3 regions of the Nocardiopsis coralliicola genome follow, and region 2 is predicted to be linked to each of the others. Evidence: riboswitches for the same ligand, from Rfam matches in the RefSeq annotation. Region 2 holds a riboswitch; each other region holds the start of a gene.

Region 1 (9,339 bases), on a different contig from region 2:
ACCATGCGCAGCGCGGCCAGCACCCCGATCGCCGGTCGCTCGGGCAGCCGGAGACGCTGGACCAGGGCGTCGGCCGTGTCGGTGGGGTCGCTGGTGAGCGCCACCAGCACGCCGGGCAGCGCAATCGCCATCAGCCGCACGGCGAGGCCGAGCGCCACCTCTGGCCCGCTCTCGCCGAAGACGAGGTTGACCAGCCCGACCGATCCGGCCGCCAGCAGCAGCGGCAGCAGCACCGTGAGCGCCCGCCGCGCCTCCAGTCCGCAGAACGGCAGCAGGACCGCAACGGCCGCCAGCACCACCGCCGGAGTGACCGGGTCGATCGCGGGCACCAGCCCCACCGCGATCAGCAGGGCCGCCACCAGCTTCGCGGCCGGGTTCCGCCGCGCGATCACCGGGCACCTCCCGCTGCCAGCGCACCCTGCCCAGCGGCCGGCCCGCCTGCACACGGAACAGCGCAGGGCAGACTCCCCGGTGGCGTGCGGCCGGTCGTTGCGTCGGCGCCGACTCCGGCAAACCGGGCAGCGGCTCGGCCGCGGGCATCCGCAGCCCGGGAGCGGACCGCCGGCACGGCGCTCCGGCTGCGCCGCGCGCTCATCGGGCGCCTCCGCGGCCCGCGGGCGCGGAGGACGCCGGCGGAGCGGGCTCGGCGGCGGGGCGGACGCGGCCGCCCTCCACCCGGAGAACGGTGTCGGCGAAGGGTCCGAGAAGGCGTTCGTCGTGGGTGGCGAGGACGACGCCGCAGCCGCCGCGGCGCAGTGTGTCGAGAAGGGCGACCAGTTCAGACCAGGTGGCGGCGTCCTGGCCGAAGGTGGGCTCGTCGAGCAGCAGCACTTCGGGGGCGTGGTCGGGGTCGGCGGACAGCGCCGTGGCCACCGACAGCCGCCGCTTCTCCCCGCCGGAGAGCGTGAACGGGTGCGCGTCGGCGAGGTGATCGAGGCGCAGGCGCTGCAGGAGCGCGTCGGCCGACGCTGCGGCGCGGGACGCCGGCAGGCCCCGCCGCAGCGGCGCGAACTCCAGTTCCGCGCGCACCGAGGCGGTGATGAACTGGTCGTCGGCGTGCTGGAACACGGTGCCCACGTGCCGGGCGAGCCGGACCGCGGGCCACCGGTGCAGGTCGCGCGGGTCGGCCTCCGCCAGCGCGCCGCGGGGGCGCACCCGGCCGCTGTCCGGTCGGGCGAGGCCGCCGAGCAGCCGCAGCAGCGTTGACTTGCCCCCGCCGTTGGGCCCGGTCAACGCGGTGACCGCGGTGCCGGCGGCCGCAGCGTCAGCACCGCGGAGGACCGTGGCGCGGCTTCGCTCAGTGCCGCCGGGCGCGCGCGGCGCGCGTGCCGCAACCTGCTCGGCGTGCAGCAGCGGCGCGCCGACGCGTCCGGGCGAGGCGGGGGCCGACGGCTCGCGGCCCGGCACCCACACGCCGCGCGCCGCGAGCGCGGCACCCTGCCGGGCGAACACCTCCGCGGGCGGGCCGTCGGCACTCACCCCGCCACCGGGATCGACCACTACGACACGGTCGACCAGGTCGGCGACGTCGGCCACCCGGTGTTCGACCAGCAGCATGGTGGCGTCGGATTCGGCGGCGATCCGGGCGAGCAGGCCGCGGACCAGGGCGGCGCCGTCCGGGTCGAGGTTGGCGGTGGGCTCGTCGAGCAGCAGCAGCCGCGGCTGCAGAGCGAGCGCACCGGCGGCGACCAGGCGCTGCTTCTCGCCGCCGGAGAGCGCCGCGGTGGAGCGGTCCGGCGGGTAGGGGAAGCCGACGGCGTCCAGCGCGGCGGCGGCGCGGGGGCCGATCTCGGCAGGCGGAACGGCCAGGTTCTCCAGGCCGAACGCGACGTCGTCGCCGGCCCGGGCCATGACCAGCTGCGCCTCGGGGTCCTGGGCGACGAGCGCCGCGCCGCGGCCGCGGCGCGGCGGTGCGCCGTCGACCTCGACGTCCCCTTCCTGCTCACCGCCGATCGCGCCCTCGGATCCGGTCAGCCCGGCGAGGGCGTGCAGCAGCGTGCTCTTGCCGGCGCCGGAAGGGCCGAGCAGCAGGACGCGCTCGCCCGGTTCGATCGCCAGGTCGACGCCGCGCAGCGCCCAGCCGGGCCGTCCGGCGTGCCGCCAGCCCCAGCCGGTGAAGCGGACCCGCGCGCCGGCGGATGCGTTGGCCGGCATGCCGCTCACCCGTGTGCTGAGGGGAAGGGGGCGAGCGCGCCGGCGCGGGCCAGGGCGGTGGCCAGCAGCCTGCTGCCGACGCCGCCGATGGCCGCGGCGCTGGCCACGACCAGGACGGCGTAGGCGCCCATGAAGGAGAGCGGCCAGTCGGCGTAGGAGAGCGTCAGGTCCATGGCGACCGGCACCAGGCCGGCGGCGGCGCCGGCGAGCACGGCAGCGCCCATCCCCCATCGGCGGTACCGGCCGGCCAGGAAGACGAGCTCGGGCAGGAGCCCCTGGAGCAGGCCGGACACGATCACCATCACGCCCCAGGACGTACCGAGCAGGGCGGAGACCGTTGCGGCGGCGACCGAGGTGAGGATTCCGGCACCGGGCTTGCGGAGGATGAGCATGCCGAGGACCCCGGGCACGAGCCAGATGCCGTACAGCACCGCCTGGGCCGGCGGGAAGAAGAGGAACAGCGGCGCGGTGGCCTGCCAGAGCATGCCCCAGAACCAGAACACGACGCCGACGGCGACGCCGAGGACTGCGGCAACAACGATGTCGACGGTCCGCCAGCGCGCCCCCTGCGGGCGGGCGGCGGGGGTGGAGGTGGTCACGATGGGTCCCTTCGCATCCGTGAGAACACGAGAGGGCTCGGCCGAGAGCGCCCGGAGGGCGGATAGCACGACTTCCTTCGCTGGCATGATCCAGATCAGGTGTCTAAGGGTCTGCGGTCGCACCGCACTCTCAGCGCCGAAGCGCTCCCCTGTCGGTTACCTCCACCCTAAGCCCGCCCCACCGCCGATGCCACCCCTGATCCACACGATCCACCCCACACGGCGCGCACAGGATGCATTCGGTCGAAACCGCGCTCCATGCCCTCGGTACCGCGGCGAGGGAGGCTCCGCCGGCGGTCTTATCGGCCCTGCCCCGCCACTCCTGGCCGCCGTGTGAACAAGGCTTCTGCTGGCCGGGGCTGGGGCGCAGGCATGACCAGCAAGGGCGGCTTCGCCGGCGGATTCTTCGCTCTGTTCCGCCGCTTCAGACACGGCGTGCAACCAGAGTGCTGCTGGCTCCGGGGCTGGGGGCGGATCAGGCCGAAGGCTCCCGCATCCCTCCAGCCGGCTGGCCGATGGTCATTGCGTCGGACAAGCGGAGAAGCGGCAGTGACGGCAGGGGTGAACAGGGGCCGCAGGTGGGCGCGAGGGACTGGTGTGACTACAGCGCCGGGAGAGGCCGCAGGCTCCCGCACGGGGGCAGTCGGGTGGCGGGCTGGTCGGTGCGTCGGACAAGCCAAAGACGGCAGTGACGGCCAAGGTGGGCGGGGCCCGAGACGGCGGCCGGGCGGCGGCTGGTCGCGGGGCGGGCGTGCGGGGCGGGTGTGACTGGTGTGAATAGCGGGGTTGCAGGGTCGGCGGCAGGCGGACCCGGTGCGGGCGGGCGGTTCGCGAACCGCTGGTAACACCTCACCGGCGCCACGACTGCCACCTTTTCGCGGGCCGATGCGCGGAAAACCCTGGGGGTGTGACCGTTCCGCGGCCCATTCACCGGACCAGTTTCACTCTGCGTGACGACATATCGGGCGAATCTGGGCGCTGATCACCGCGGGCGGGCGGGTGTCCGGCTTGGGGGGCCTACGCGCAGGAGCGCGGCGCGTTCCTTTTCCGCGGGCCGAGGGGTCACTCCTGCCTCAAACCGACCAAAGCACCCAATTCGTCGCCGCGACTCGCGCCTTTTCGCCGGCCTGGCCGCGGAAAAGGCGGGTGTGCGGAAATCGGACATCGACACGCTGTGTGACCTGGCGTTGCGCAGGTCAGCGTGGAACGGAATCGGGCTCTGCGCGCCGGGTCCACAGGGGGAGGGTGTCTCTTGCTAGGTCCGGGTTTGCAAGGCCCCCGTCATTGCGTCCGTTTCATGGCATTTGTCCCCCACCCCTGCTCCGCGACCATCCAGACACCCGGCCGACCCGCCCAGGCCCCCTCCCTCGCCGTCGCTGCCGCTTTTGCGCTTGTCCGACACAAAGAACACCGGAAAGCCGGCTACCGAGAAGTGGGAGCACCTGCCCCGCGAACAGCAGGAACACTGGTCGCGCAGCGGTTCCGAGCGGTGGGACAGGGCGAAAGTCTGTCGGCGAAGCCGTCCTTTGTCTTGATCCCTTGCACCCCGGCCCCGCGACCCCGCAGCGGCGCTGGTCGCTCGCCGGCTCCGCAGCGACGGAACAGAGCAAGAAGACCGCCGGCGAAGCCGCCCTCGGCCTTCCTCCGCCAGCCCCCTACGCCGCATGCACCGGCACCCGGCCGGAGAACGCGGGCGGGCCGCGCCGGAGAGGCGCGGCCCGGGGCCGTCAGCGGAGCGGTACGGAGTCGTCCGTGTGCATGCCCTGGGGCGGTGCGGGGACGACGACGAGGCCCATCTCGGCCGGGCTGGTGAGGCCAGGGTGGGACGGCAGTATCCGGACGGTGTAGCCGCTCGATCCGGCGCGCGCCAGCGGTACCGAGCCGGAGTAGCGGCGGAGCGGATCGCCGGGATCGCCGGCGCCGGCGCCGTTGTCGTCCGGGGCGAGCCGCACCGTCTCCGGCGACTCCAGCCGGTCGTCGGGACCGACCCGGCCGATGGCGGCCTCCACCTGCACGTCGGCCGGGTCGAGGCCGCCGAGCAGCACCGTGGCGCGGATCTTCAGTTCACCGCCGACCTGCGGCGGCTCCTGCGCTCCGCCGGAGTCGATGCCGGACACGTCGACGTGCTCGATGCGCACCCCCGGCCACGCGGCGCGCACCCGCGCCTTCCATTCGGCCAGTTCGCGGGCCCGGGCGGCGCCGTCACCGAGCAGGGCGGCGGCCGAGGCTGCCGCCGGCCGGTAGTAGCCGTCGACGTAGTCGCGCACCATGCGGGTGGCGAGCACCTTCGGCCCCAGCGACACCAGGGTGTGCTTCACCATCTCCAGCCAGCGCTTGGGCGGACCGCCGTCGTCGGTGTCGTAGAACAGCGGCGCCACCCGCCCCTCGATGAGCTCGTACAGCGCGTGCGCTTCGAGGTCGTCGCGGCGGTCGGGGTCCTCGACGCCGTCCGCGGTCGGGATCGCCCACCCGTTGGATCCGTCGTACCACTCGTCCCACCAGCCGTCCCGCACCGACAGGTTGAGTCCGCCGTTGAGCGCCGACTTCATGCCCGACGTCCCGCTGGCCTCCAGCGGGCGGAGCGGGTTGTTCAGCCACACGTCGCAGCCCTGGACCAGCGAGGTCGCCAGCGCCATGTCGTAGTCGGGCAGGAACACGATCCGGTGCCGCACCTCGGGTCGGTCGGCGAACCGGACGATCTCGGCGATGAGCCGCTTGCCGCCCTCGTCGGCCGGGTGGGCCTTGCCGGCGATGACGATCTGCACCGGCCGGTCGGGATGGAGCAGCAGCCGGGTCAGCCGCTCCTGGTCGCGCAGCATCAGGGTGAGCCGCTTGTAGGAGGGCACCCGCCGGGCGAAGCCGATGGTCAGCACGTCCGGGTCGAGTACTCCGTCGATCCAGCCGAGTTCGGCGCTGCTGGCACCGCGGCCGGTCCAGGAGGCGCGCAGCCGGGTGCGGGCGTCAGCGACGAGCCGCCCGCGCAGGGTGCGGCGCATCCGCCACAGCTCGCCCTCGTCGGCACCGACCACCTTGCGCCACCCCGCCGATCCGGAGAACTCGTCGGAGTCGGCGACCATGCGCGCCGCGAGCTCCTGGGCCTCCTCGGCGACCCAGGTGCGGGCGTGCACGCCGTTGGTGACCGACCCGATCGGCACCTCGTCGGTGTCGAAGCCCGGCCAGAGGCCTTGGAACATGGCGCGGCTGACCGCGCCGTGCAGCCGGCTGACGCCGTTGACGCGCTGCGCCATGCGCATGCCCATCACTGCCATGTTGAACGTGTCGGCGTCGCCGCTGCCGCCGCCGTCGGCGCCCTGCACGCCGTCCTCGGCGCCCAGCGCCATCACCCGGTCGGCCGGCAGGTCCGGCAGCGCGGCACCGATGTGGGCGCGCACGGCGTCCCGGGTGAACCGGTCGATGCCGGCGGCGACCGGCGTGTGCGTGGTGAACACGGTGCCGGCGCGGGACGCCTCCAGCGCGGCGCCGAAGTCGAGGCCGCCGCCCGCTGCGCCGTCCTCGCCGCTCCCCTGCATGTACTCGCGGACCCGCTCCAGGCCGAGGAACCCCGCGTGCCCCTCGTTCATGTGGAACACCTCGGGCCCGCGGTGGCCGGTGAGCGCGGAGAACAGGCGCACAGCGCGCACACCGCCGACGCCGAGCAGCATCTCCTGGCGGAGCCGGTGGTCCCCGCCGCCGCCGTACAGCCGGTCGGTGACGGCGCGCAGGTCGGGCGCGTTGCCCTCGTGCATCGCGTCGAGCAGCAGCAGGGGCACGCGCCCCACCCGGCAGACGCGGACCCGCGCGGTGAGCCGGCGCCCCTCGGGCAGGTCGACGCCGACCTCGGCCGGCGCTCCCCCGGCGTCGGAGAGCAGGGTGACCGGCAGGCCGCGTGGGTCGACCTCCGGGTAGGACTCCAGCTGCCAGCCGTCCGGGGACAGGGTCTGGGCGAAGTAGCCGTGCCGGTAGAACAGTCCGACGCCGATCAGCGGCACGCCCAGGTCGCTGGCGCTCTTCAGGTGGTCGCCGGCGAGGATGCCGAGGCCGCCGGAGTACTGCGGGATGGCGGCGTCCAAGCCGTATTCGGCGGAGAAGTAGGCGATGGCGCCGGGCCCGCCGGACTCCTGGTACCAGCGCGGCTCGGCCAGGTAGGCGTCGAGGTCGGCGGCGGCCTCATCGAGGCGCCGCACGAACCCGGGGTCGCTGCGCAGCTCGTCGAGGCGCTCGGGGCGGACCTCGCCGAGCATCCGGTAGGGGTCGCGGCCGGCCCTCTCCCAGAGTCCGGGGTCGACGGACTCGAAGACCGCGCGGGTCGGGGCGTGCCAGGCCCAGCGCAGGTTGGCGGCGAGCCGGCCGAGCGGGGCCAGTTCATCGGGCAGGACGGTGCGGACGGTGAATCTGCGGATGGCCTTCACGCCGTGTGACGCTAGCCAATGCGCCAGTGCGGTGCGAGCCCCGTTCCGGCATTGTCGGGCGCAACTCTTCGGACGCTCCGCAAAGCCTTGACGTATCCACCGCCGTGGGCGGAATGTCCGGCGCATCGGAGCGTCCGAATTTTCGAAACCGGCTCGGTTTCGCGTCGTCCGCAATCCGCCCGGGCGAACCCCCGGAGCGCAATCGTTCGGAAATCAACGCGGGCGCAGAAAACATCGGCACCCCCGCGGAACAAGTGCGTCGAAACGGGCTTCAGGGACGTATACCGCGATTCTCTCCCTCCGGCGCACCGGCCCCCCCAACCAGCACCGACAGAGCCCTCCACCTGCGCACCACCCGCCCCTCAGTCAACGGAACAGACACCCGGAGACCGCCGGATTCCCGATGTGCACGGACCACTCCGCACCGCTCGGGAAACCGCGTTCAACACCGGGAAAACACCCGCGACACCTCCTTGCAATCTGTGGCGACAATCACAAAAATAGGCGCCGTCGGGCTGTCGGCGCGCACCTGCGGACGACGGACGATAGGACTGCAGAACGACGGCGCGATCGCACCGTGATCATCAGTGCCCCGCCCTTTGAGCGGAATCCGCGTGTCGCCCGAGAAATCTTCCGCGTCGAACGCCGCTGCGGCATGCCCGCGGTGCGCGTGCGCCGGATCCGACGGATATCGATGGTGCGCCTGTGATCGGACGAATCCCCATTCTCGATGTTGCGCCCGTGCTGGACTACGGGACCGCTGCCGCGGCCGCCGGCGAGACCTTCCCGGTGGCGGCCACGGTGCTGCGCGAGGGGCACGGCGCCCTGGGTGCGGCGGCGGTGCTGTTCGACGGGCGCGGCCGCCGCCGCGCGGTGGCCCGGATGGCCGAGGAGGCTCCGGGCACCGACCGCTACACCGCCGAGCTGGCCGTCCCCGAGGATGCGGCCGGCCGCTGGAGCTTCGCCGTCGAGGCGTGGGCCGACCCGTTCGCGACCTGGCTGCACGCGGCGCGCGCCAAGATCCCCGCGGGCCAGGACACCGAGCTGATGTGCGAGGAGGGGGCGCGCATCCTCGACCAGGCGGCCCGCCGCGTTCCGCGCCGCCCCGCGCTGGCCGCCGCTGCCGCGCGGCTCCGCGACACGTCGCTGACCGGGCTCGAACGCCTCGCCGCCGCGCAGGCCGGACCGGTGGCGGAGGCCATGGCTGCCGAGCCGGTGCGCACCCTGGCCACCCGGTCCAAGCGCTTCCCGCTGACCGTGCACCGGCGGCGCGCCCTCGTCGGCTCCTGGTACGAGTTCTTCCCCCGCTCGGCGGGCGCCGAGTTCGACGCCGAGACCGGGCAGTGGCGGTCGGGCACGCTGCGCAGCGCAGCCAAGCGGCTGCCGGCCATCGCCGACATGGGCTTCGACGTCGTCTACCTGCCGCCGGTCCACCCGGTCGGCCACACGTTCCGCAAGGGCCGCGGCAACACCCTGCAGGCCGGACCGGGCGACCCCGGCTCGGTGTGGGCCATCGGTGCCCGCGAGGGCGGGCACGACGCGGTCCACCCCGACCTCGGCGATATCCGCGACTTCGACGCGTTCACCTCCGAAGCGGCCGCGCACGGCCTGGAGGTCGCGCTCGATCTGGCGCTGCAGTGCTCGCCGGACCACCCGTGGGTGGCCGAGCACCCGGAGTGGTTCACCGAGCGGGCGGACGGCAGCATCGCCCACGCCGAGAACCCGCCGAAGAAGTACCAGGACATCTACCCGCTGGACTTCGACCGCGACCCCGAGGGCCTCTACGCCGAGGTGCTGCGCATCGTCCGCTACTGGATGGACCACGGCGTCCGCATCTTCCGGGTGGACAACCCGCACACCAAGCCGCTGTGGTTCTGGGAGCGGCTGCTCGGCGAGATCGCCGCGAGCGACCCCGACGTGCTCTTCCTCGCCGAGGCGTTCACCCGTCCGGCCACCATGCGCGCGCTGGCCCGGGCCGGGTTCCACCAGTCCTACACCTACTTCACCTGGCGCACCGGCAAGGAGGAGCTCACCGGCTACCTGACCGAGCTGAGCACCGAGACCGCGCCGTACATGCGGCCCAACCTGTTCGCCAACACCCCGGACATCCTGCACGCCTACCTGCAACAGGGCGGCCGGCCCGCCTTCGAGGTGCGCGCCGTCCTGGCCGGCACGCT
Region 2 (9,339 bases):
GCTAAGAGTCGCTTGTACTGATGGCATAGACGGGGCAGGCTTGAGTCACAGAGGCGCAGGAACTCACCTCGCCTCGCCAGCCACCTGGACGTATGCGGAGCTGATCTCTCCATGACCGTCGCCGTATCAGCGACACTCGCCGTCAACGAAGCCCTCGCCGAGAAGCGCCGCCACGGGCTGCCGGTGCTGCCGCTGGGCTTCGGAGAAGCGGGGCTTCCCGTCCACCCGAGCATGCGCGACGCCCTCGCGGCGGGCGGCGCCGACAACGCCTATGGACCCGTCGCGGGCAGCGCTGAGCTGCGCGCGGCCGCCGCCGGCTACTGGGGCCGCCGCGGCCTGCCCACCGACCCCGACCTGGTCGCCGCCGGGCCGGGCAGCAAGCCGCTGCTGTACGCGCTGCTGCTCAGCATCGGCGGAGACACGGCCATCGCCGCCCCCAGCTGGGTCAGTTACGCGGCGCAGAGCCGGCTCGCCGGCCACCAGCCGCTGTTCGTGCCGACCGCGCGCGGCCAGGGCGGGGTGCCGCAGCCGGACCTGCTCGCCGAAGCGGTCGCCGACGCCCGCAGCCAGGGCCGCGACGTCCGCTCCGTCATCGTCACCCTCCCCGACAACCCGACCGGCACGGTGGCCCCCGAGGACACCGTGCGCCGCCTCGCCGATGTGGCGCGCGCCCTGGACCTGGTGGTCATCTCCGACGAGATCTACCGCGACCTGGTGCACGACCCCGCGACCGCGGTGCACAGCCCGGCGGAGTTCGCGCCGGAGCGCACCGTCATCACCTCCGGCCTGTCCAAGAGCCTCGCGCTCGGCGGCTGGCGGCTCGGTGTCACCCGGCTGCCGGAGGGCCCGATCGGCCAGCGGATCCGCGCTGAGCTGCTCGGCATCGCCAGCGAAATCTGGTCCAGTCCGGCCGGTCCGGTGCAGCGCGCCGCCGCCGTGGCCTTCGCCGAGCCGGCCGAGCTGACCGGGTACGTCGACCGAGCACGCCGCCTGCACGGCACGGTGGCCCGCGCCGTCGCCGACCGGTTCGCCGCCGCAGGGGCCGAGGTCGCCGCGCCGCAGGCGGCGTTCTACCTCTACCCCGACTTCGAGCCGCTGCGCGAGCGCCTCACCGCTGAGCACGGCATCACCACCGGCCCCGAGCTCACCGGCCTGCTGCTGCAGCGGCACGGCCTGGGCGTGCTGCCGGCGGCTGAGTTCGGTGAGGGAACCGATGCGCTGCGGATGCGGGTCGCCACCAGCCTTCTCTACGGCGAGACCGAGGCAGAGCGCTACGCGGCCCTGGCCGTTGACGACCCGACCCGGCTGCCGTGGATCCAGGCGCACCTGGATCGGCTGGAGGAGGTTCTCGCCGAGGTCGCCGCGCCGGTGGCCGCCGCGATCTGATCCACCGGCGGCCCGCGGCGCCGCCGGCCCCGCGACCCGGTCGCCCGCCGCAGTCCGCTGCCGCGCGGCCGCCGGGTCGCCGGTGTTCGCGGGGCGGATGGGGCAGGGGAGCAGGGCGGGGAGGCAGCCCCCTCCTCGGCGGTCAGAGCCGCGGGCAGCGGGGGAGCGGACGCCGGTGCACCGGCTCCGCGGCCTGCAGCGGGGCGCGGCCGCACTGCGGGAGGCGGGTACGGCCGGACCACCCGGCCGACGCGGAAGGGTGCCGGGCCGGTCCGACCGCCCGGGCTACGCTAACGCCCCCGCCGCCGCCCTCGGGACGCCGGGGGCGCGGAGCCCGCTTCGGGCGTGTTCGGCGGACACCGGTCCTGCTGCGCACCGCCCGGGCGCGGCCCCTCGCGGCGTTCTCCCCTCCCCGACAGGGAAAACCCGTCCCGACTCCCTCGTCGGCCGTGCGGCGGGTGCACCGCCGACACCGCTCGCGACAGACGCCACCCACCCAACACGCCCGTGGACGGCAGCGCGCCGCACCGGGTACGGCCGGCTTCCTGCGGCTCCGGACCCGCGGTCTTCCCGGCGCGCCCTGCGCCTCGGCCGGGCTGCGGTGAGCGAGTCGGCAGGTTCCGCGGGTCCCGCCGCGCCGACACACCAGGGCACCGCGTGCAGCGGGCGCCATCCACCGGGCGCGCCTAGGATCGCCGGAGCAACTGCGACGGGCGACACCGGGAGGCTGCCGTGACACTGGTGGAATGGGCGCGCGAGGTGAGCGCCGAACTCGGCCTGGACGAGGAGGCCACCAAGGCCGATGTGGACCGCATCCTCGACCTCGCGCGCGACGCCGCGCACTCGGTGGCGCGGCCGGCGGCGCCACTCACCGCCTACCTGCTCGGCATCGCCGTGGGGCGCGGCGCCGACCCGGCGGAGGCCGCCGCGGCGCTCAGCCGGCTGGCGCTCTCCCACGCGCCGCAGGAATCGGGCGGAGACGCCGGCGCGTGAGCGCGGCGCCCGCCCCGGCGCCGCCTCGGGCCCGCCGGACGGCCGGCAGCGCAGCGCGCGGCGTGCGGCACGGGCGGGTGCGCCGGTGAACGGCGCGCCGGGAGCGAACGTTCCCGGGCTGTGCGGCCGGGGTGGAATAGTGACACGCATGTAATGAACCGGTGCAATCCTGGCCTGCACCCTGAATCGGCGCGCGTCCGAACCCGCGAAGGGCGCCACAGGGGTGCGTCGGCACCGGAACCCTCCCCCCGGCACCGGCCGAGCGCCGCGTCCTGGAACAACCAACGAGGACCGCGAACACATGGACCAACTACAAAGCATTCTCGACGGTGCTTCGGGCTTCATCTGGGGCCCGTGGTTCCTTATCCCCTTGCTGCTCTTCGTGGGCATCTACCTGACCATCCGGCTCCGCGGGCTGCAGTTCCGCGTTCTCGGCCACGCCCTGTGGCTCGCGCTGGTGCGCCGGACCGAGTCAGAGGGCAGTGCCAAGGGCGATATCTCGCACTACCAGGCGCTGAGCACCGCACTCGCCGCCACCGTCGGCGTCGGCAACATCGCCGGTGTCGCGCTGGCGATCGGTGTCGGCGGTCCGGGCGCCCTGTTCTGGATGTGGGTCACCGGCGTCCTCGGCATGGCCACCAAGTACAGCGAGGCCCTCCTCGGCGTGAAGTACCGCCGCCCCGACAGCAAGGGGGAGATGAGCGGCGGCCCGATGTTCTACCTGCGGCACGGGCTCGCTGAGAAGTTCGGCCCCGGCAGCTTCGGGGCGAAGGTCGGGCTGGTGCTGGGCACCCTCTTCGCCCTGTTCGGGTTCATCGCCTCCTTCGGCATCGGCAACATGACCCAGGCCAACGCCGTCGCCGGGCAGCTCGACTCCACCTTCGGCGTGCCGACCTGGCTCTCCGGTGCGGTACTCGTGCTGCTGGTGGGCGCGGTCATCCTCGGCGGAATCAAGAGCATCGGCCGGTTCGCCGCCGGCGTCGTGCCGTTCATGATCATCGCCTACGTGCTCGCCTCCCTGCTGGTCCTCGTGGTGAACGTGGACGCCATCCCGGCGGCGTTCGGGCTGATCTTCAGCGACGCCTTCACCGGCACCGCGCCGGTCGGCGGCTTCGCCGGCGCCGCGTTCATCATCGCGATGCAGCAGGGCATGGCCCGCGGGATGTTCTCCAACGAGTCCGGCCTGGGCACCGGTGGCATCGCCGCTGCCGCGGCGAAGACCGCGCAGCCGGTGCGGCAGGCGATGGTCTCCATGACGCAGACCTTCATCGACACGATCATCGTCGTCACGATGACCGGCCTGGTGATCATCGTCAGCGGCGTCTGGCAGACCGGCAACGCCGATGACGGCGCGATCATGACCAACGACGCGATGAGCCAGGCGTTCGGGGACATCGCGCCCGGCCTGGCGCCGTTCGGCGGCTACATCGTCGCCATCTCGCTGATGTTCTTCGCCTTCACCACGCTGGTGGGCTGGTCCTACTACGGCGAGCGGTGCCTGGACTACCTGGTCGGCCGCAAGGCGGTCTTCCCGTTCCGGATCCTGTTCGTCCTGGTGGTCTACGTCGGCGCGACGACCGAGCTCACCCTCGCCTGGTCGTTCAGCGACGTCGCCAACGGGCTGATGGCCGTTCCGAACCTGATCGGCCTGGTCATCCTCGGCAGCGTCATCGTGGTGGAGACGAAGAAGTACTTCGCGAACCCGGACTGGCGCCACCCCGACCGCGAGGTCAGCGGCACCGGCAGCTGACCGCTGCCGTTCGCGGCCTCGGCCGCACACCGCCCCTGGGCGCCGTCCGCACTGCGGGCGGCGCCCAGCCGTTCGAGGGCTCCCGGCGCTGCACCGCTGCTGCTGCACACGCCTGCAGCACCATCACCACCACGCGTGGAAGTGGTGTACCGGCCCGTTTCCGCGGCCGATGCCGAGCTCGTCGGCCCGGCGCAGCGCGCCGGTGAGGTACTCCTTCGCTGCGCCGACGGCGGCCGGATAGTCCGGGCGCTGCGGCAGCAGCGCGGCGATCGCCGAAGACAGCGTGCAGCCGGTGCCGTGCGTGTTGCGGGTGGCCACCCGCGGCGCGGTGAACGGCACCGCCGCTGCGCCGTCCGCCACGAGCAGGTCGGCCGACTCCGGGCCGTCCAGGTGCCCGCCCTTGAGCAGCACCCGCCGCGCGCCCGCGGCGAGCAGCCGGCGCGCCTGCTCCTCCATCGCCGCGAGATCGCCGACCTCCTTCTCCCCGAGCAGGTCCGCCGCCTCGGGGAGGTTGGGGGTGACCAGGTCGGCCCGCGGCAGCAGGACCTCGCGCAGCGCCGCCACCGCCTCCTCCGCGAGCAGCCGGTCGCCGCTCTTGGCCACCATCACCGGGTCGAGGACGACGTGCGGGGGGCGGTAGGAGTCCAGCACCTCGGCGACCGCGGCGATGACGTCCGCGTCGCCGAGCATGCCGATCTTGACGGCGTCCACCCGGACGTCGTCGAGCAGCACCGCCAGCTGGCGCTTGATGAACGCTGGCGGGACCGGCAGCACCTCGGCGACGCCGGTCGTGGTCTGCGCGACGAGCGCCGTGACGACGCTGGTGCCATAGGCGCCCAGCGCCGAGAACGTCTTCAGGTCGGCCTGGCCGCCGGCGCCCCCGCTGGGATCGGTGCCGGCGATGGAAAGAACGGTAAAGGAGCCCATGGCGTCCCTTCGCTAGTGCGAGCTAGTGCAGGTTCTACGGGTGTCATCTCAGCCGGTGCTGGCACCGGCACCCCGCGCCGTATGCGGTTGTGCGGCCCGCTGCGGTCACATCCGCGCGGGCCGCTCCTACAGTGCCATCCCCCGGCTCACCGCCGGGATGCGGGGCGGGTATGCCGGCCCCCGCCGCGGCCAGGGGCGGCGGAGCCGGGAGCTCCGGAGCCGCCGTCGGCGTCCCAGTCGGGGACGTGCGGGGCGCTGCGCCTGCTGACCGCGTGCTCCAGCAGCAGCACCACGACGACGGTGCAGAAGCCGCCGGCGGCGAAGAGCACCGTGGTGCCGGCGTCGGCGGAGGGCCCGGAGAGCCCGCGGTCGGCGTCCTGCCACGGCCACAGCGCCCGCAGCGAGCCGGCCATCACGCCGGTCATCACCACCAGCGTGATCATCCGGTGGTGCTCCAGCAGCCACTGTAGGAGCTTCACGAAGAGTGCGCCGCCGATCGCCGCGCCGAGCAGGAAGGTGCCGATGTAGCCGAGGTCGCGCTCGTTGAGCGCCGCCATGGTGGTCGTGTAGAGGCCGAGCGTGAGCAGGATGAACGACCCGGACATGCCCGGCATGACCAGTGCGGAGACGGCGATGGCCGCGGCCGCGGCGACGACGATCGGGGTCGGCTCGACCTGGGCGGGCGGCATGCCGGTCGCGAAGAACGCCGCGACGGCCGCCGCCAGCGCCACGGCGTAGTGCCAAGGCCGCCAGCGGCCGCCGGCGGCGGTGTAGGGCACCCACAGGGAGGCCAGGACCAGGCCGAAGAACAGGCCGTAGGAGTGCTCCGGGTGCGCCTCCACCAGCGGCGCCACGACGCGGGCGGCGACGATCGCCGCCGCCACCATGCCGATGGCGACCGCTGCGACGGTGCCCCAGTCGGCCCGGCGGAACTCGGCCGCCGCCGCGCCCATGCCGCGGCCGCGGATGCCGTCGGTGACGGTGTGCCGGATGCCGGAGACCACATGCCCGGCCGAGGTGATGATCGATTCGTACACCCCGACGATCAGCGCCACCGTTCCGCCGCTGATCCCCGGAACGACCTCGGCCGTTCCGATCAGCCCGCCGCGGACGACGTTGAATGCGTGGGTGCCGATCGGGGTGCGCGCCGGCGTGCGGCGGCGGGTGCCCGCGGCGCCGGGCGGAGCCGCGGGAGCCGGGGCGGGGGCGCCGGCGGGCGCTCCTCCCGGGTGCCCGGGCGGGGTGCTGGAGGCGTGTTCCATGGTGTGCCTTCGCTGGATCGGGGGATGCGCGGTGCAGTGCTCCGGGCGCCGCGCGGGACAGGGGGCGGTGGCGATCGGCGGCAGCCGCCGCAGAATGTGCACAGCCGCCCCTGGGAGGTGCGGTGCAGGGCCCGTGCTCGGGCTGCAGCCGCACGTGCACGGACACGGCGGCGCGGACAGGGCCGCGGCCGGCGCCCTCTCCGACGCTAACGCGACCGGTACCTGCGGCGTTCCGCGCCGGGCCGGACCGCGGAGGCGGGCACTGCGGAGCGGCCCCGGAACCGCTGGTTGACGGCGTTGGGGGCGCGCCGCCGTGTCCACGGGGCCCTTGCAGGCCTCTGGGGGGTCTGTTCTTCTGCTGGGGGTCGCCGCGCTGCTTTCGGGGGTGCGGCCCGGGGGTATTCACACAGCGGAATCGATCAATGCTGATCGGAAGGACACCTGGATGAGCGACACCCGCGTTCTGGGCAGCCGGGCCACCGGAGGCGACCCCTCCCGGCCCCCCGTCTCAGCGTCCGAGCACATCGCGCTTGCGCAGGAGCGATCGGCCCACAACTACGCACCGCTGCCGGTGGTCATCGCCGAGGGCGACGGCGCGTGGGTCACCGACGTCGAGGGCCGGCGCCACCTCGACATGCTCGCCGGCTATTCGGCGATGAACTTCGGCCACCGCAACCCCGAGCTGCTGGCCGCCGCCCACGAGCAGCTGGACCGGGTCACCCTCACCAGCCGCGCGTTCTACAACGACCAGTTCGCTCCGTTCGTGTCGGCGCTGGGCGACCTCGCCGGCAAGGAGCGGGTGCTGCCGATGAACACCGGCGCCGAGGCGGTGGAGACCGCCATCAAGGTGGCCCGCCGCTGGGCCTACGACGTCAAGGGCGTGCCGGACGGCGAAGCCACCATCGTGGTGGCGGGCGAGAACTTCCACGGCCGCACCACCACGATCATCTCCTTCTCCTCCGATCCGGACGCCTACGGCGGCTACGGTCCCTACACGCCCGGCTTCCGCTCGGTGCCGTTCGGCGATGCCGACGCCCTGGCCGCGGCGATCGACGGCACCACCGCAGCGGTGCTCATCGAGCCGGTCCAGGGCGAGGCCGGCGTCATCGTGCCGCCCGCCGACTACCTGCCGCGGGTCCGCGAGATCTGCGACCGCGAGAACGTCCTGTTCATCGCGGACGAGGTGCAGTCCGGCCTCGGCCGCACCGGCACCGTGCGCGCCTGCGAGCACTTCGGTGTGGTGCCCGACGCCTACCTGTTCGGCAAGGCGCTCGGCGGCGGCATCGTGCCGGTGTCGGCCATGGTCGCCGACGAGTCGGTGCTCGGCGTGATCCAGCCCGGCCAGCACGGCAGCACCTTCGGCGGCAATCCGATGGCCGGTGCGGTGGGATCCACCGTGGTGCGGATGCTGAACGAGGGCCCCTACCTGGAGAACGCGCGCGTCCTCGGCGAGCGCCTGGCCGCGCGCCTCAAGGAGTTCGCCGGCAACGGCGTCGCGTCGGCTCGCAGCATCGGCCTGTGGGCGGGCATCGACGTCGATCCGGCGCTGGCCACCGGGCGGGAGATGTGCGAGCGGCTCGCCGAGCGCGGCGTGCTCGTCAAGGACACCCACGGCTCCACGATCCGGCTGTCGCCGCCGCTGGTGATCTCCGAGGAAGACCTGGAGTGGGGTCTGGACCAGGTCGGCGCGGTCCTCGCCGAGCTGCGGGCGCGCAGCAGCCGCTGAGCGGCCGCTGCACCGCGGCCCAGCCGCTCCGCTGCTGCGGCGGCCTGTCCCGGAACCGGGGCGGCCGCCGCAGCGCTGCGGCCTGTCCCCGTGCGCTCCGCAGCGGGCCTGCGCTACTCCACGTCGCGGGCGAGCACGTCGGGCTCGGCACCCGCGACCCGTTCGCGGGCCGCGAAGAGGTCGCGGTCCGGGCCGGAGCGGATCTGCTGCTCCAGGTGGGCGCTGAACGCCAGCTGGCCCGCCGCGTTGGGGTGGAAGCTGCTGCGGTCGACCCGGATGCCCTCGCGCAGGTCGCGCAGGACCACCCCGTTCAGCCAGGAGCCGTCCTCCACGCTCACTTCGTGGCCGTCCAGCGCGTCGTAGACGTCGGCGAACTCCACGCTGCCGGTGTCGCCGGTCGCGGAGAGCTCCGCGTCGGCCTCGGCAGCCGCGTCCTGCAGCCGACCGTTGAACCGCTCGACGACGGTGTTCAGCCACTGCTGGTCTTCGGCGGTCAGCGTATAGTACATGCCGGGCGGCTTCTCCGGGAACAGCCGCGGATAGCCGACCAGCAGGATCCGAGCGTCCGGAGCCTGGCCGCGCACCTCGGCCAGGATGTCGTCGAGGGCGCCGTCGAAGGAGTCCATCCGGTTCTGGATGTCGTCCTCCTGGCCCTGGCAGACGCCGCCGGACACCAGCGGCATCCGCACCATGCAGGTGCGCAGGACCGGCGTGAAGCCCAGGTCGTTGCCGCCGACGCCGAGGGTGACCAGCGACGTGTACTCGGTGATCCGGCTCAGCTGGGACTCCGCGCCGTCCTCGCCGAGGAGGTCGGCGGCCTTCTGCTTGCTGCACGCCTCGAACGCGAAGGCTCCGGCGAAGTCGAAGGAGTCCGCCGTCAGCGACGGGTAGGCGTTCGCGGAGCGCCAGCAGCCCTCGTCTCCGGTGGTGTCGTCCAGATAGTCGCCCGCGCCGTCGCCGGAGGAGTAGGAGTCGCCGAGCGCCGCGTAGTGGCCCCAGGTGGCGGCTTCAACCGGATCGAGGAGGAGCCGCCAGTCCTGCGCGCCGCCGGGCGCACGGCCCACCGGCGGCGCCGGGGTGCAGCCCTGGCCGGTGGCGCGGCACCAGGCGTCGGCGAGTCCGGCGCGGGTCACCGGAACGGCCAGCACGGTGATGGCGAGGACGGCGAGCGCGGCGGCGGTGATAGCGGCCGCGGTGGCCCGGCGGCTCATCGCGGCTCTCGGACGTGTTGGGTGGACAACTGTCCTGCTGCGCGTCGCCCTGGCACGCCCCTCGCGGCGTTCTCCTCAGTCGAC
Region 3 (9,339 bases), on a different contig from region 2:
TCCGCACGCCGCGCGGAGGCCCGACCGCGCGCGGCGCCGGTGCGGCGATGCGCTCGGCGAGCGGATCGGCCGGCACTCGCGTCACCGGGCCGGCCGGTGCGGGGCCCGGCCGGTGAAGGTGTGGACGATTCCGCGCTGCCAGCCGGTCAGATCCAGCGTGCGCACGTTCTCCAGCCCGGCCGAGCGCAGCCGGCGGCGCAGCCGCTGTGCGCCGTCGAAGTGCAGCACGCTGCGCCAGAGGTAGCGGAACAGGTCAGAGCGCCCGGTCAAGGCGCGGCCCAGCGGGATGATGATGCTCCAGCACACCGCCGACCACACGCCGCGCGCCACCGCGGAGTCGGCGACCGAGTACTCGTGGACGACCAGGCGGCCGCCCGGCGCGAGCAGCCCGCGGATCGCGGCCAGGGCGGCATCGGGGTCGGGGCAGTTGCGCAGCAGGTAGGCAGCGAAGACGGCGTCGGCGGGCCCGCCGACGTGTGCGGCCGCCACCTCCTCGGCGCGGGCGTGCACGAACCGGATCCCGGGCCGCCACGTCTTGGCGCGGGCGCGGGCGAGCATGCCCGCCGAGGCGTCCACGCCGACGATCTCGGCTCCGGGGAAGGCCCGCGCCAGCGCCGCGGTCGAGGCCCCGGTTCCGCACCCCAGGTCGAGGATGCGCAGGCCGGCCCCTCCGCCGGGCAGCTGCAGCCGCGCCGCCGAGACGCGGAGATGGCGGTGGTAGCCCGGGTTGGCCGCCACAAGGCGGTCATAGGAGTCCGCGGCATGGTCGAACTCCCCGGTGACCGGCCCGGACTTCATCGCCTCCGCCGAATCGCCCATCATCCCCCCAACATGAACCCGGCGCCGCAACGCCGTGCCATGCTAGCCCGCATGAGCTCATTCGACGTGCTCATCGTCGGCGCGGGCGCGGCTGGCCTGTCCCTGGCACTGGCAGCCGGGGGACTGGCCCTGCCCGGCGGGCGCGCGCCCGAGATCGGGCTGGTCGAGCCTCCCGCAGGCGGTCCCCGCGCCCCGGACCGGACCTGGTGCTACTGGGAGCGCGGCCCCGGGCCCTGGGACGGCCTGCTGGCCGCGCGGTGGGAGAAGCTCGCCGTTCGCGGGCCGGAGGGCGCCACCGTGGCGGGCCCCATCGCTCCGCACTCCTACAAGATGCTGCGCTCCCGCGATTTCGAGGACCACGTCCGCTCCCGGCTGCCCGCCAACGTCGAGCCGGTCACCGCCACCGCCTCCCGCATCGACGACGGCGCCGAGCACGCCGCGGTGCAGGCCGAACGCGCGGACGGCACGCAGGTCCGCCTGCGCGCCCGGTGGGTGTTCGACACCCGCCCGGCGCCGCTGCCCCGCCCCGCGCGCACCACGCTCCTGCAGCACTTCCGCGGCTGGTTCCTGCGCACCGACGCCGATGCCTTCGACGCGGAGACCGCGCTGCTGATGGACCTGCGGCTGCCCCAGCCCCGCGGCGGTGTCGCGTTCGGCTACGTGCTCCCGCTCAGCGCCCGCAGTGCCCTGGTGGAGTACACCGAATTCACCCGCACGGTCCTGGACGACGCGGGCTACACGGCTGCGCTGCGGCACTACACCGGCGACGTGCTGGGCCTGGAAGGGGCCGCTGTCACCGCGGTCGAGCAGGGCGCCATCCCGATGACCGACGGCCGCTTCATTCCCCGTGCAGGGCGCCGCGTGTTCCGCCTCGGCGCCGCGGGCGGGGCCACCCGGCCCTCCACCGGCTACACCTTCAGCGGCATCCAGCGCCAGGTCGCCGCGGTGGCGCGCGCACTGGAAGAGGGGCGCACGCCGGTGCCCCCGGTGCCGCACCGCCGCCGGCACCTGGCGATGGACGCGGTGCTGCTGCGCGCCCTGGACGCGGGGCGGGTGCGCGGCGACGCGTTCTTCGCCGGACTGTTCGCCCGCAACAGCATGGTCGACGTGCTCGACTTCCTCGACGGGCGCACCACCCTCCGCCGCGAGCTCGCCATCGGGGCGACCACGCCCGTCGCGCCCATGGCTGCCACCGTGGTCGAACGCCTGCTCGGCCGGCCCCGCTGAGGCGCCGCCCGCCCGATTCCTTGAAGGCTCGCCCCGCGCTGGGTCATACCAGCGGGCAGCGGTGCCTGGGGCGGGGCGTGTCCCGACCTCCCGGGAACGCACCGGTGCCAGCCATAGAGTGCACGAGCATCCGTTATCCTCTTGAAAATCGAGTAGATCGAGTTTCGAGGAATTGGAGTCCCGATGGTCTCGGCCACGTTCGGGCTGTTCGCCGCCTCCCACGCGGTCCTCTGCGCGGCGCTGCTCGGCGCGGCGCGAAAGCAGCGGTCCTGGTGCCTGCTGTTCGCCGGCGTGGTCGCCGCAGGGCTGGTCTACGACAACGGCATCGTCGCCCTGGGGGCCGCCATCGGCGAGGGGGCGCTTCTGGAGGGGCTGAACTACCCGCGTTTCGTGGTCCACGCCCTGTTCACGCCGCTGCTGGTGATCACCGCGGTGGGTCTGGCGCGGCGCTCCGGCGCCCCGTGGGCGCAGGGCAGGGGAGTGCACGCCGCCTTCTGCGCGGTGGCCGCCGCGCTCGTCGCCTACGGAATCGGCTTCGAGGTCGCCGGCCTGGAACTCGTGCCGCAGACCGAGGGCGACGCCCTCCGCTACTCCGGCGCCGAGGCCGCTCCGCCGGTCCCGGCCGCCGCCGCGATCCTGATCGTCATCGGGGTCGGCCTCGCCCTGGTCCGCAGAGGAGGGCTGGCGCTGCTGCTCGGCGCGGCCGCGATGTTCGCGGCGGCCGCCGCTCCCAGCGCGCCGATGGCGCTCGCCAATCTCGGCGAAGTGGCCCTGATCGCCGGATTCGCAATCACCGGAACCCGCCGGCCGCCCGCCGCGGCGCTCCGCTCCGCGCCCGGGTGAAAAATTCGAGGGGCAGCCGCCGATTTCCGCCGCCTGCGCTGGCATTTCCCAATCGGACGCGATAGTGGGATTGCCAGGTGCGGGGCGGACTGTGATACACGTTCTGTGACCCCGCGGGGGCCTTCGGTAGAGGGCTGAGATCAGGCTGGCACCGCCTGGAACCGTTGAACCTGATCCGGTTGACACCGGCGTAGGAAGCGAGGACCGCAGATGGCTGCGCGCATTCCCGAAAAGCCCCGCCCCACTGGAAATCCGGCCGGCGAACCCGACTCTGAGCGGTATGCGTCGCATTCGCTCGCCTGGGTCGAGGACTCGGAGCACGGGATCCGCGTTCCGGTCACCGAGATCGCACTCGACGACACCTCCGGGCGCCCCAACGAACCGGTCCGCGTCTACCGCACTGCCGGTCCCGGCAGCGTCCCCGAGTACGGACTGCCGCCGCTGCGCGCGCCGTGGATCGCGGCGCGCGAGGACACCGAGACCTATGCGGCGCGGGGCCGCCGGCTCGCCGACGACGGCCGCGCGGCCGCGCGGCGGGGCGCCCCGTCCCAGCAGTGGCAGGGGCGCCGCGCGGCACCGCTCCGCGCAAAGGCCGGTGGCACGGTCACCCAGATGCACTACGCGCGGCGCGGCATCGTCACCCCCGAAATGCGGTTCGTGGCACTGCGCGAGCAGTGCGACGCGGAGCTGGTCCGCAGCGAAGTCGCCGCGGGCCGGGCGATCATCCCGGCCAACGTGAACCACCCGGAGTCCGAGCCGATGATCATCGGCAAGCGGTTCCTGGTGAAGATCAACGCCAATATCGGCAACTCCGCGGTCACCAGCTCGATCGCCGAGGAGGTGGCCAAGCTCCAATGGGCCGCCAAATGGGGCGCGGACACCCTGATGGACCTGTCGACCGGAAACGACATCCACACCACCCGCGAATGGATCATCCGCAACGCGCCGATCCCGGTGGGCACGGTGCCCATCTATCAGGCGCTGGAAAAGGTCGACGGCGATGCCAATGCGCTGACCTGGGAAATCTATCGCGACACCATTATCGAGCAGTGCAAGCAGGGCGTCGACTACATGACGGTCCACGCCGGGGTGCTGCTGCGCTACGTCCCGCTGACCGCCGAACGGGTGACCGGGATCGTCTCGCGCGGCGGGTCGATCATGGCCGGCTGGTGCCTGGCCCACCACGAGGAGAACTTCCTCTACACGCGCTTCGACGAGCTCTGCGCGATCTTCGCCCGCTACGACGTCGCCTTCTCACTGGGCGACGGGCTGCGGCCCGGGTCGATCGCCGACGCCAACGACGCCGCCCAGTTCGCCGAGCTGGACACCCTAGCCGAGCTGACCCGCCGGGCGTGGACCCACGACGTCCAGGTCATGGTCGAGGGGCCGGGGCACATCCCGCTGCACCAGGTGCGGGAGAACGTCGAACGGCAGCAGGAGCTCTGCGACGGCGCCCCGTTCTACACGCTGGGGCCGCTGGTCACCGACATCGCCCCCGGCTACGACCACATCACCTCGGCGATCGGGGCCACCGAGATCGCCCGGTACGGCACCGCGATGCTGTGCTACGTCACGCCCAAGGAGCACCTCGGGCTGCCCGACCTCGACGACGTGCGCACCGGGGTGATCACCTACAAGATCGCCGCGCACGCCGCCGACATCGCCAAGGGCCACCCCGGGGCCGCGGCGCGCGACGACGCCCTGTCGAGGGCGCGGTTCGAGTTCCGCTGGCGCGACCAGTTCGCGCTGGGGCTGGACCCCGAGACGGCCGAAGCCTTCCACGACGAGACACTCCCCGCGGAACCCGCCAAGACGGCGCACTTCTGCTCGATGTGCGGGCCGAAGTTCTGCTCCATGCGGATCTCCCAGGACATCCGCGACGCCTACGGCGCCGCGGGATCCGCCGACGTCGCGGCGGGTATGCAGCAGAAGAGCCGCGAGTTCCTCGAGTCCGGCGGGCGGGTCTACCTGCCCGACCCCGCCCCGGCCGCGAGCCGGGGCGAGGCAGGGCCGCCCTAGGCGCCGCTCTCGGGCAGAGGCGCCCCGGCCCTCCTCAACGGCGTTCGTCCGCGAGGGGGCCGCAGGCGTCGACGGCCCGGCGCCACGCACGGGCGTCGTCCCACAGTGCAGCCGGGGGTTCCGCGGGCGCGAAGAGCCACATGCGCTGCTCCGCACCGGAGACCCGGCCGTCGATGACGCTGCGGGCCGGCGCGGGGACCTCGTCGCCCAACTGGTGCCAGGTGTAGTCGAGCGGGCCCAGCAGGTCCATCAGGCGCTCCTCGACGCCGCGGCCCGGGAGGACCTCGCAGAAGACCCAGGGGCGGAACGTCTCCAGGGCGGCGAGGCCCCCGGCGATGACGTCGGGCTCGGTGGTCTCGGTGTCGATCTTGACGACGGCGGGGACGGTGCCGGTGCGCGCGCACCACGCGGACAGGGTGTCCACCCGCACGCGGATCCGGCCCGCCTCGGGGCGGAACCCCGCCGCGAGGGAGTTCGACGCGTCCGAGGTCGAGGACAGCGTGAACGTGGCGCCGCCGGTGCGGTCCGCCAGCGCGAGCTCCGCCACGTCGACCGGGAGCCGGTTGGCGTCCGCGATGGCGCGCGCGGTCTCCGCGATGTGCGGCGTGGGCTCGAAGGCCCGGACCGGGCGCCGGCTGCGCGCCGCCGCGAGCAGCCCGTACACGCCCACGTTCGCGCCCACGTCCAGGACGGCCCCCGGGCCGGCGTGGTCGAGCGCGGCGAGGAAGCACGCCAGCGTCTCCGGCTCGAAGCCGGCGAGCCCGTCCTGTTCGAGCTTGCGGGGCACCCACAGTCCGGACGGAGCGGTGACGGACAGCGCCGCGGGGCCGGTGTGTCCTCCCGCGGCGCGCCGGGGGAGGGCGAGGGTGAAGCGGCGGGTATCCGGCGCCTGGTCCGGGGCGGTTCCGCCGAACCGCGCGGACAGCCCGCTGCGGGCCTTCCGCACTGCGCGCCGAAGCGCCGGGTGCCGCCGGACCAAGCCGCGGATCGGGTTCGCATCCACAGGAACTCCCGGAGTCGAGGGGCGTCTTCTGCGGGGGATCTGCGGTGCCGCGGGCACCGCGCCCCCACTCTGCCCCGGTGCCCCGGCCCAGTGCCCGCCCCGCACTGACGTTTCCGGTCCCGATCACCGAGGTGTCATCCGCTGTCCACGCAGAGTGCCGGGCGTGCCGCCGGCTGCGGGGGCGTGCGCCGGCACCCGGGGGACGCCCCCCAGGGCGGCGAGGGCCGAGGGCTCAGGGGCGCTCCGGCGGGCGGGTGGCACCCCCGATGCCGAGGGCCCCGCTCGGGCACAGGCGGACGGCTCTGCCCGCGGCCGTGCGCAGCTGCGCTGGAGGATCCGGCAGGAGGACCGCGACCAGTCCGTCGTCTCCCTGGTCGAAGACGCCGGGGGCGGTGAGGACGCAGAGCCCCGCGCTGACGCAGACGCTCGTGTCGGCGGTGATGTGCATGGCTTCCTACCAGGTGACGGGCAGCTCGTGGACGCCGTACACGAGACCGCCGTGCTTGTAGGGCAGCTCCCCGGCCGGCGCGGCGGCCTGCAGGGTGGGGATGCGGGCGAACAGGCTGGACAGGGCGATCTCCAGCTCGGCCCGGGCGAGGTTCTGCCCGAGGCACTGGTGCACGCCATAGCCGAAGGCGACGTGGTGGCGTCCGCCGCGGCCGATATCGAGCCGCTCCGGCTCGGGAAACACCCCGGGGTCGAAGTCGGCCGCGGCGAGCAGGGCGATCACCCCGTCGCCGGCGCGGATCGCGGTACCGCTGAGCTCGGTGTCTTCGGCCGCGACCCGGGAGGTGACCAGGTCGGCGATGCTGAGGTAGCGCAGCAGCTCCTCGACGGCGCCGGGGAGCAGGCCGGGGTCCGACCGCAGCGCGGACAGCTGGCCGGGGTGCTTCAGGAGCGCCAGAGTACCCAGCGCGATCATGTTGGCCGTGGTCTCGTGGCCGGCGTTGAGCAGCATCAGGCACATCATCAGCAGCTCGTCCCGGCGGAGCTCGCCGGCCGGTTCCAGCTGCTCGGCGGCGAGCCTGCTGAGCAGGTCGTCGCCTGGTGCGCGCTGCCTGCGGGTGACCAGGCCGTCCATGTAGGCGCGGAGCTCGCCCAGCGCGGACGCGAACTGCTCCGCGGTGCTCGTCCGCGACAGCGCGATCGCGCTCTTGCTCTGGAAGAACGCGTGGTCCTGGTAGGGCACCCCGAGCAGCTGGCAGATCACCAGCGACGGCACCGGGAGGGCGAACGCCTCGACCAGGTCCGCCGGCGGGCCGGCGGCGAGCAGGCCGTCGAGCTGCCGGTCGACGGCGGCCTGGATGCCGGGCCGCATCGCCTTGATCCGCTTGACGGTGAACTCCTGGATGAGCATGCGCCGGTAGAAGCCGTGCTGCGGCGGGTCCATCCGGACGAACGGCGGGTTCTGCAGGACCTGCTCCTGGCCGGGGAAGAACGCCGGGAAGCCGGGACGGGTGCCGTCGGCGCTGAACGCCGGGCTGCTCAGCACGGTGCGGACATCTTCGTACCGGGTCACCAGCCAGGCGGTGCCGCCCAGGGGCAGGGCCGCGCGGGCGACCGGAGCCTCGGCGCGCAGCCGGGCGTACTCCGGTGGCGGGGTGAACGGGCACTGCCGCGGGATCGGAAAGCTCCCGATGCCGGTGCCTGCGGTCGGGGACATCAGTCCTCCCGAATAAGTGAAGGATAACCCTCCGTTTTTCTTGTGGCGGTACGGTAACACAATCGGAGAGACTTCCTCCATATAGCGAAGGGGTGAGTGCAGGGTGGCCGAGAGCACGGACGGGCTCCGGGCGGACGCCCGCCGCAACCGCGAGCAGATCGTCGCCGCGGCCCGCGACGTCTTCCTCGAGCAGGGCGTCCACGCGCCGCTGGACGAGATCGCCCGCCGCGCCGGCGTCGGCATCGCCACCCTCTACCGACGGTTCCCCGACCGCCACGCGCTGATCTGGCAGGTCGCCCTGGACAACATGGAGGTGTTCAGCGCGGAGCTGGACCGCGCCACGGCCGAGCACGGGGCGGCGTGGCACGCGCTCATGCAGCTGGTGCGCCGCCTGGTGGAACGGAGGGTCGGCGTCTTCACACCGGTCCTGGCGCCGGAACTGGAGGAGGAGATGCGCGGCGCGGGGGGCGCCGGAACACTGAAGGAGCGGCGCAACCGGCTCCTCGAGCGGGTGGAGCAGCTGATCCGCGATGCCCAGCGGGAAGGGCGGGTCCGCCGCGGCGTGACCCCGATCGACATCGTGGTCGGCGTCGTCAAGCTGTCCCGCCCGCTGCCGGTCGTCGGCCCGGAGCTGAACGAACTCCTCATCAGCCGCCAACTGGAGCTGTTCCTCGGCTCCCTCCGCGCCGTGGACCTGGACGCCTCCGCGCCACTGGGCGAGACCCCTCTCACCCTCGACGACGTCGACCGCTACCTCGCGTCACCGGACTAGGGCGTGTCGCCCCAGGGCATACCGGGCGGGCACCTGTCCTGCCGCCCACCGCCCTGGCACGCCCCTCGATGTGTTCCCCGGGCGCCGGAAGGGGGCCGTGCTGCACGCGGACGCGGACACGGCCACCCATGGCTGCACCCGCGGCATCGCGCGGCGCGGCGGCCTGGAGATCCGCAGCCGCACGGAGGCAGCGGAGGACCCGGAAGCCCCGGGTCCTCCGCCTCGCCGGGCAGGGGCAGCGCAGTGGTGCCGCCGTCAGCGGGGGCCGGCTACCGGGCGGCCTCGGGAGAGGGCGCCCGGTAGCCGGCCGGGCGGTGGCGGGCGATCGGGTTCTGCAGGGTGCCGACGAGCTGGAGGGCTCCGGCCGGGTCCTGCAGATCCACCATCTGCTTGTTGTTGCGCAGCTGGAGGCGGTTTAGGCAGGAGAGGGCGAACTCGTCGGTGAACAGCGAGTCGCGCTCGAACCGGTCGGCCAGCTCGGGGACGGAGTCCTGGTAGCCGGCCACGCACTGGGCCACGACCGCCCAGAAGTCGTCCTCGCCCAGTACGCCCTGGTCGGCGAGGATCCCGTTGAGGAACCGCAGGAAGCAGTCGAAGACGTCGGTCAGCAGCGACAGCAGCCGCATGTCCTCGGGGACCTCGGCGCGGATGCGCTCCACCGCCGGCGGCAGGGGAGAGTCCGGGCTCATCACCGCGATCTCTTCGGCGATGTCCTTGAGCAGGACGCGCTGCGGGACTCCGTCGCGCAGGACCAGGATGACGTTCTCGCCGTGCGGCATGAACACCAGGTCGTGGGCGTAGTAGGAGTGCAGCAGCGGCACGAGGTAGGCGTCGAGGTAGCGGCGCAGCCACACGGCCGGCTGCAGCCCGGACTCCGCGATCAGCGCGGCCGCCAGCGAGCTGCCCTCGGCGTCAGTGTGCAGGAGCGAGGCCATCGTCGCCAAGCGCTCGCCCTCCCCGAGCCGCGGCACCGGGCTCTCGCGCCACAGCGCC

The links. Region 2 has a riboswitch for thiamine pyrophosphate ahead of thiD (bifunctional hydroxymethylpyrimidine kinase/phosphomethylpyrimidine kinase). Riboswitches for the same ligand answer to the same signal wherever they lie in the genome.
Region 1: another riboswitch for thiamine pyrophosphate. It lies ahead of ACYVGT_RS26295 (ECF transporter S component); the one in region 2 lies ahead of thiD (bifunctional hydroxymethylpyrimidine kinase/phosphomethylpyrimidine kinase).
Region 3: another riboswitch for thiamine pyrophosphate. It lies ahead of thiC (phosphomethylpyrimidine synthase ThiC); the one in region 2 lies ahead of thiD (bifunctional hydroxymethylpyrimidine kinase/phosphomethylpyrimidine kinase).

Annotation. Positions count from the first base shown of each region.
Region 1 is NZ_BAAGXT010000063.1:15,712-25,050, forward strand. Features, by position in the region: gene ACYVGT_RS26285 (energy-coupling factor transporter transmembrane component T family protein) at 1-392, opposite strand, end outside; gene ACYVGT_RS26290 (ABC transporter ATP-binding protein) at 592-2,154, opposite strand; gene ACYVGT_RS26295 (ECF transporter S component) at 2,160-2,756, opposite strand; TPP riboswitch at 2,809-2,914, opposite strand; gene glgP (alpha-glucan family phosphorylase) at 4,481-7,162, opposite strand; gene ACYVGT_RS26305 (maltotransferase domain-containing protein) at 7,868-9,339, shown strand, end outside.
Region 2 is NZ_BAAGXT010000003.1:53,253-62,591, reverse strand. Features, by position in the region: gene ACYVGT_RS03675 (pyridoxal phosphate-dependent aminotransferase) at 112-1,386, shown strand; gene ACYVGT_RS03670 (DUF6457 domain-containing protein) at 2,119-2,379, shown strand; gene ACYVGT_RS03665 (alanine/glycine:cation symporter family protein) at 2,681-4,129, shown strand; gene thiD (bifunctional hydroxymethylpyrimidine kinase/phosphomethylpyrimidine kinase) at 4,253-5,056, opposite strand; TPP riboswitch at 5,044-5,141, opposite strand; gene ACYVGT_RS03655 (DUF368 domain-containing protein) at 5,203-6,318, opposite strand; gene rocD (ornithine--oxo-acid transaminase) at 6,764-8,044, shown strand; gene ACYVGT_RS03645 (SGNH/GDSL hydrolase family protein) at 8,158-9,255, opposite strand.
Region 3 is NZ_BAAGXT010000004.1:193,817-203,155, reverse strand. Features, by position in the region: gene ACYVGT_RS05380 (FAD-dependent oxidoreductase) at 1-85, opposite strand, end outside; gene ACYVGT_RS05375 (class I SAM-dependent methyltransferase) at 82-819, opposite strand; gene ACYVGT_RS05370 (lycopene cyclase family protein) at 871-2,046, shown strand; gene ACYVGT_RS05365 (hypothetical protein) at 2,230-2,889, shown strand; TPP riboswitch at 2,994-3,104, shown strand; gene thiC (phosphomethylpyrimidine synthase ThiC) at 3,100-4,908, shown strand; gene ACYVGT_RS05355 (FkbM family methyltransferase) at 4,943-5,911, opposite strand; gene ACYVGT_RS05350 (ferredoxin) at 6,144-6,359, opposite strand; gene ACYVGT_RS05345 (cytochrome P450) at 6,366-7,574, opposite strand; gene ACYVGT_RS05340 (TetR/AcrR family transcriptional regulator) at 7,678-8,346, shown strand; gene ACYVGT_RS05335 (IucA/IucC family protein) at 8,616-9,339, opposite strand, start outside.